2 regions of the Sorangium sp. So ce204 genome follow, and region 1 is predicted to be linked to the other one. Evidence: predicted binding sites of a transcription regulator. Region 1 holds the regulator's gene; the other holds the start of a gene.
The links. Region 1 encodes HrcA, which represses chaperone genes, less so after heat shock. Its sites were predicted from a motif close to GNTAGCACTCNCCNNNGGNGAGTGCTANC; they were not measured.
Positions count from the first base shown of each region.

Region 2: a site for HrcA is predicted at 1,936-1,964, ahead of groES (co-chaperone GroES). Genes of this name have one in related genera too.

Region 1 is NZ_CP150317.1:14,035-17,795, forward strand. It holds gene WMF22_RS00045 (hypothetical protein) at 1-659, opposite strand, end outside; gene hrcA (heat-inducible transcriptional repressor HrcA) at 1,017-2,060, shown strand; gene WMF22_RS00055 (RluA family pseudouridine synthase) at 2,053-3,012, opposite strand; gene WMF22_RS00060 (response regulator transcription factor) at 3,312-3,761, shown strand, end outside.
Region 2 is NZ_CP150317.1:8,687,777-8,691,537, reverse strand. It holds gene groL (chaperonin GroEL) at 1-1,505, opposite strand, end outside; gene groES (co-chaperone GroES) at 1,539-1,829, opposite strand; gene WMF22_RS32365 (hypothetical protein) at 2,312-2,887, shown strand; gene WMF22_RS32360 (hypothetical protein) at 2,887-3,552, shown strand; gene WMF22_RS32355 (response regulator transcription factor) at 3,698-3,761, shown strand, end outside.

The DNA.
Region 1 (3,761 bases):
TCTCGCGCCGCCGCGTCCGCTGGAGGGCCGCTGCCCGCCCCCTTGCCGGCCCGGCGGGGCCGCCCGGTCGGGCCGGCGCCCTCGCCGCAGACCGGCGCGCCGCGCCTGCCGACGAAGTCGCGCTCCACCTCGAGCCAGTCCTCCGCGAACCCGCCGCCGACGCGCTCCTTGATGAACCTGTAGGGGTCGATCGCGAGCCCGCCGGGGTGCCTCGTGGCGAGCCTGCCCTCGGGCCACATCCTGGCCGGAGGCCGCCAGGCCGAGAACATCAGCACCTCGTCGATGTCGTGCGCGCGGAGGATCCGGCTGAAGTCCGAGAGCGCGAGCGCGAGGCGGCAGTCGAAGACGTCGTGCGGGTTTCCCGCGCGTTGATGGGCCGGCAGCGCCGTCCGGTAGAGGACCCCGCCGACCCCCTGCATCAACCGCACCGGAGCGAGCACGCCCGGCGCGCGCTGCACCGGCTGGAACGCGATCTTCCGCTGCGTGAGCGCCGCACGGCATTGCTCCGCGCTCATGGCCGCGTAGCGCGCCGACGGGTGCTTCGCCCAGTCCTGGTGGTACCTGACCTTCGGCTTGCCCTGCGCGCTCGGCGCGGCGGCGAGGGGGCCGAGCGCGAGGGCGAGCGCGCAGGCAGCGGCGGCGTGGCGTGCAGGCGGCATCGTTGCGGTACATCCTCGTGCGAAGCAAGGCAGGCCGACCCTCTCGGGGGGCCAAGTGATCACGTGCACGTGTATCGAGGTGATCGAGATGATCGAGGTGGCCGAGTGGCCGGCCGCGCCGCCATCCGGCGGAGCGGGGCCCCCCGTGCGCGGGGTGGCTGCTGCCCGATCCTACCGCGACATTTGACCGGGCCGCGCGATCCCCTCAAAATGGGTCGCATGCGTGTCCGTGGGTCAAGCGCCCGCACGCGCAGCTTGACGTACGGGAGCGAAGGTCCGGCCCGCATGGCTTCCCGGTCCGGGCGGTCCCTGTCCAGGTAGCCACGGCGGCGCGCTTGTACGCTGCATGCAACTGACATGGGTGATCTTTCCAACCGAGCTCGAAAGATCCTTTTCGCCGCGGTCACCGAGTTCATTGCAACGGGCGACCCAGTTGGCAGCAGGACGCTCGCCCGGAAGTACGGGCTGGATCTCTCGGCTGCGTCGATCCGCAACGTGCTCGCCGACCTCGAGGAGGCCGGGTACCTCCACCAGCCGCACACCTCTGCCGGGCGGATCCCGACCGACCGCGCGCTCCGGCTGTTCATCGACGCGCTCGTCGAGCTCCGGTCGCTGTCGCCCGAGCAGCAGGCCGAGCTGAGCGCCAGGTTCACCGAGATCTACGCGGGGGCGAACGATCCGCTCCGCGAGACCGGGCGCTACCTCTCGGAGCTGTCCGGCGCCGCGGCGGTCGTCGCGGCGCCGCGGGCGGAGCTCCGCGCCCTCGCCCAGCTGCGCTTCATCCCGACCAAGCCCGGGCAGCTGCTCGCGGTGCTCGTCTTCACCGACGGCTCGGTCGCGAACCGCTTCATCTCGGCCGACGAGACGATCAACGAGGGCGAGCTCACCCGGATCCACAACCTGCTCACCGACGTCATCGAGGGGCGCACCCTGGGCGAGATCCGGGACCTGTTCGCCCGCCGCCTCGCGGACGAGCGCCTCCAGATCGACGCGCTGAGGCGCCGCGCCTTCGAGCTCGGCAGCAAGGCGACGGCCGACGTGACCCCGCGGAGCGAGGTCGTCATCGAGGGGCAGAACCGCCTGATCGATCTGCCCGAGTACGCCGACGTCGACCGGCTCAAGAAGCTGATGAAGGCGCTCGAGGAGCGCGAGGAGCTCGTCGATCTGCTCGACCGGACGCTCGCCGCCGGCGCGGGCGAGGTCACCGTGTTCGTCGGCAGCGAGGCGGGCGACCTTGGCGGAGGCCAGCTCAGCCTCGTCGCCGCGCCGTACATGGAGAACGGCCGCGTCGCCGGGACCGTGGGCGTGCTCGGCCCGACGCGGATGGACTACGCGAAGGTCATGCCGCTCGTCGACGCCACGGCCGCGGCGATGACCGAGGTCCGCGGCAAGGTCAAGTAGCGCCCTTCCGCTGCGGCGCGCGGAGCCGCTCGAGCACGTCGTCGAAGTCCGGGGGCGGCGGCGCCTGGAAGCGCATCGGCCGGTCGTCGGCCGGGTGGTCGAAGCCGAGCTCGGCCGCGTGGAGCATCAGCCGCGCGGCCGGGACCCTCGTGCCTCGGTAATTCCGCACGTAGACGGTCTCGCCGACGAGCGGGTGCCCGGCCTCCGCGAGGTGGATGCGGATCTGGTGCGTGCGTCCCGTCTCGAGCCGGCATGCGACGAGCGTCACGCCCCCGGCGCCGGCCCCCTCCGGCGGCCCTCGGAGCACCTCGATCGGCTCCACGTGCGTCACCGCGAGCTGCCCCTCGCGCCGCCCGTCTCGCGCCGAGCCGCGCAGCCCGTCGCCCCGATCCTCGACGAGGTAGCTGCGGTAGGTGCCGCGCGGGACGGCGCCGTGCGCGAGCGCCAGGTACTGCCGGTGCATCGCGCGGACGCGGAGCTGCTGCGCGAGGTGCTTCTTCGCGGCGAGCGTCCGCGCGAAGACCAGCAGCCCGCTCGTCCCCTTGTCGAGGCGCTGCACAACGCCGAGCGGCGCGCGCCCGCGCAGGCGGTCGCGCCTGGCCAGCACCTCGCGCACCAGCGCGTCGAGGGTCGCGGCCTGCTCCGCGGGGGCCTCGTCGCCGTACGGGATGGTGCTCACCCCGGCGGGCTTGTTCACCACGACGACGCTCGCGTCCGCGTAGACCACGAGCTCGCCCTCGAGCTTGCGCCGCCGCACCGTCTCGGGCCTCGGCGCGTGCAGGCGGACCTCGATCAGCTCCCCGCCGAGCACCCGCCGGCGGGCGCTCGTCGCCACCGCGCTCCCGACCAGCACCTTGCCGGTCTCGATCAACCGGCGCGCGTCGGACCACGAGACCTCGGCCAGCGCACGGACGGCCCCGTCCAGCGGGCGCCGATCCAGCTCGGCGGGCACCGTCCAGCGGCCATCCTGCGGAGGCCGCACCTGGGCGGCCGGGTGGACGCCGGTCGTTTCGGCGGATTTGTCTTCGTGGCTCGGCGGAGTGGCGGGTCGGAGCGGACGCATGTAGAGCTCACCGGGGCGCCTCGGCTCCGCCCACCAGCGTGGGACCGGGCTCTACCGGCGCGGAAAAACGCGCCTCCGCGGGGCCCGCGGGGGCGAATTACACCGCGAATGTTGACACATCGCGCGACGGGGGCCGAAGATATCCAGAGCCGTCATCGCTTTCTCGCCATCTGAGAGGAGACCCGTTCGTGGCCAGCACCCTTCTCGCCGTAGACGACAGCGTGACCATGCGCAAAGTGCTCGAAATCACCTTTGCGGGTCAGGATTTCCGCGTCGTGACGGCGAGCAGCGCCGACGCTGCGCTGCAGAAGCTCAAGAGCGATAAACCCGACCTGGTGATCGCCGACGTCACGCTCGAGCCGAAGAACGGCTACGAGCTGTGCAAGGCGATCAAGCAGGCCTCACCGGCGACGCCCGTCCTGATCCTGTCGTCCAAGCAGAACCCGTTCGACCCCGCGAAGGGATCGGGCGCGCAAGCGGACGATCACATGGACAAGCCGTTCGACACCCAGCAGATGATCGACAAGGTCAAGAAGCTGCTGGCGTCGCGCGGCGAAGCGAAGCCCGCCGCCGCCGCTGCGGCCCCTGCCGCCGCGGCGTCCGCGCCCGCGCGCTCTCCTGCGGCGCAGCCCGCGGCC
Region 2 (3,761 bases), 4.7 Mb from region 1:
GCCGACCGGACGACCTTGACCGGATCGATGACGCCCATCTCGAGCAGGTTGCCGTAGTCGCCCGACGCCGCGTTGTAGCCGTACGAGTCCTTGCCGTCGCGCACCTTCTGCACGACGATCGAGCCCTCTTCCCCGGCGTTGGCCGAGATCTGGCGGAGGGGCTCCTCGATGGCGCGGCGGATGATGTTCACGCCGAACCGCTGCTCGTCGTTGACCTTGAGCTTCTCGAGCGAGCTCTGCGCGCGGATGAGCGCCACGCCGCCGCCCGGGACGATGCCCTCCTCGACGGCCGCGCGGGTCGCGTGGAGCGCGTCCTCGACGCGGGCCTTCTTCTCCTTCATCTCGGTCTCGGTCGCGGCGCCGACCTTGACGACCGCGACGCCGCCCACGAGCTTCGCGAGCCGCTCCTGGAGCTTCTCGCGGTCGTAGTCGCTCGTCGTGTTCTCGATCTGAGCGCGGATCTCCTGCTGCCGGGCCTTGATCTTGTCCTTCTTGCCCTGGCCGCCGACGATCGTGGTGTTGTCCTTGTCGATGAGGACCGTCTTCGCGCGGCCGAGATCGCTGATCGTGACGTTCTCGAGCTTGAGGCCGAGCTCCTCCGCGATCACCTGGCCGTCCGTCAGGGTGGCGATGTCCTTCAGCATCTCCTTGCGGCGGTCACCGAAGCCCGGCGCCTTGACGGCCGCGCAGTGCAGCGTGCCGCGGAGCTTGTTCACGACGAGGGTCGCGAGCGCCTCGCCCTCGACGTCCTCGGCGATGATGAGGAGCTGCTTCTGGCTCTTGGCGATCGCCTCGAGCACCGGGAGCAGGTCCTTCATGTTGGAGATCTTCTTCTCCGAGATGAGGATGTAGCAGTCCTCGAGGTTCGCCTTCATGGCCTCGGGATCGGTCACGAAGTACGGCGAGAGATAGCCGCGGTCGAACTGCATGCCCTCGACCACGTCGAGGGTCGTGTCGGCGCTCTTGGCCTCCTCGACCGTGATCACGCCCTCCTTGCCGACCTTCTCCATGGCGTCGGCGAGGAGCTTGCCGATCGTCTCGTCGCCGTTCGCGCTGATCGTGCCGACCTGCGCGATCTCCTTCGCGTCCTTGGTCTGCTTGGCGGAGCTGCGGAGGTGCTCGACGATCGCCTCGACCGCCTTGTCGATGCCGCGCTTGATCTCCATCGGGTTGTGCCCGGCCGCGACGAGCTTGGAGCCCTCGCGGTAGATCGCCTGGGCGAGCACCGTCGCGGTGGTCGTCCCGTCGCCGGCGATGTCGCTCGTCTTCGAGGCGACCTCGCGGACCATCTGGGCGCCCATGTTCTCGAAGCGGTTCTCGAGCTCGATCTCCTTGGCGACCGTCACGCCGTCCTTGGTGACCGTCGGCGAGCCGAAGCTCTTCTCGATGACGACGTTGCGCCCCTTCGGGCCGAGGGTGACCTTGACCGCGTCGGCGAGGGCGTTGACCCCCGCGAGGATCATGCTGCGGGCGGACTCGTTGTAGATGATTTCCTTGGCTGCCATGGTGTCTCTCCTAAGTTCCTTCTGTCGCCCGCGTCACTTCTCGATCACGCCGAGGATGTCGTCCTCGCGGAGGATGAGGTGCTCCTCGCCGTCGATCTTGACCTCGGTGCCCGAGTACTTGCCGAAGAGGACGCGATCGCCCTCCTTGACGTCGAGCTTCCGCACGGTACCGTCCTCGGCGACCTTGCCGTTGCCGACGGCGACGACGGTCCCCTCGATCGGCTTCTCTTTCGCGGTGTCGGGAATGTAGAGACCTCCCTTGGTCTTCTCTTCTTCCTTCACGCGCTGAACGATCACGCGGTCCTGGAGCGGTCGAATCTTCATCTTTGCAAGTCCTCCGGGGACGAGCGCCGCGTCCCACGAACGGCGGACCCAGCCGGCGCAACGGAGCGCGCCGGAAGGCCCCCTACGATTGCAGTCTGGGCACTTTGCTAGCACTCACCTGTGGCGAGTGCTAGCGAGCGCGCGGAAGATAGCCACCCCCTGGAGGGTGTCAAGAGTGGCCCCAGGCCGGCACTTTGCGCGTTGGCAGCCAGGCGCGGAGGTGGCTGTAAGTTCTGGAGATCGCAGGGGAAGGTGCGTTGCGCAAGGCTGGGCCCGGCGGAGCCCCTCGGCTAAAATGCCCTTATGAGGGCAAAGCTGCGGCAGCACAGTGACGCGATGCCCTCAGGGCCTCCAGCCCGAGGGAGGCCGTCAGGACGTGTCTGGTTGACCTGAGCGCGCGGTGGCCCGGGTTACGTCGGTATCCAGGGCACCCGCATAAGTGAGGTGCCGCTGTGAGCCAAGCGATCTCTCTCTCCCCGAGCATGACCCGCTATTTCCAGGAGGTTGTGGACGAGGCGCTCCGAGTTCGGAACGTCGCTGCCACCGAGGCGGCGTCGAGCTACCTCGTCGGTCTGCTCTGTGCTTTTGCTCACCCGGACGAGCATGCCGAGTCTGCCTTCAACCAGCCCCTGACCTTTCTTCTGCGCGACGCGCTGGAAGCCTCCGGAGCCGAGCGTTTCCAGCGGCTGCGTAACCTGGGAGACAGCGTGCTCTACGTGGTCGGCTTCTTCGGCGGCCACATCGAGCTGAAGGGGGTCGATCGCGGCTACGTGGTCGGGGTCGGGTCGACCGCCTACCACCATGCGGCCGCTATGCTGCGCCTCAATGCGCGCGTCGGCCAGGGGCCCGATGTTCTTTCGGAGATGGCTGAGAAATTCGAGCGGTTCGTGAGCGTCCTGAACGATGTGGCCGACGGTACGCTCGCGTCGGGGGCTCGGGACGAGCGCTCGGTGCTCCGGCTGTACGAGCGCTGGGTTCGTACGGGATCGAGCCGCCTCGCGGATGAGCTCGGGGCACGAGGGCTCGTGCCGAGCCGTGGTACGGGCGGGCTCAACTGATGCAGGGGGCGACCTTCCCGTCCCGGATCCAGCAGCACCTGGCGCGCACGTATGCGCTCGATGACGCGCCCGCGGTCGACGATTTCATCCGGCTGACGGACGGGAGCGCACGCGAGGCGCTGCTGATCCGGCACGCCGACGGGGATATCGAGATCGCGCTGCACCTGCCCCGCCGGGCGATCACGCGGGGGCGAGAGCGGACGTTCGACGAGATCTGCCAGATCGTCGAGGGCGTGAGCCACTTCCTCTATGTGGCCGAGCGGGCCCGCAGGGAGCTGCCGGCGACCCAGCTCGAGCTCGAGCTCCAGGCCGAGGTCGACAAATACGTGCTGCTCGTTCATGGCGATCTGGCGGACGAGGTCGAGCCGCCAGGCCCGCCGCTCCGGCGCCGCCACGAGGCGGCCCCACCGGGGGCGGGGCGCTTCGAGCCCGAGCGCGCCGCGCGGATCCGCGCCCATCTCTTCGAGCGGGTCACCTTCATGGATCCACCGGGCACGGAGACCGGTGATCGCTACCGGATCGCGAACGATCTGGCGGCGCGGTTCGCGGGCCGACTCGAGTCCGAGTTTGCCCGCCACGGGCGACATGCCGAGCTGCTCGCGGCGCTGCGACGCTTCTATGCGGCGGGGCAGACGGAAAAGATCGCCCTCGCGCGCGCCGCGTGAGCGCATCCTCCCGAACGCTCGGGGTCGCTCGGGAGGACGGGGACGGGCGGGGACGGGCGGGGACGGTGAAGCGCGCTCGCCGCGGCCGCGCGCTCTCGTTCTCTCTTGACCGGTTCGCGCGCACGTACTCTCATCCGCATCCACGATGCCTTCCGCGAGCACGATGCCGCCCCGTGTGCTGGTGGCCGAAGACGAACCGGCGATGTTGA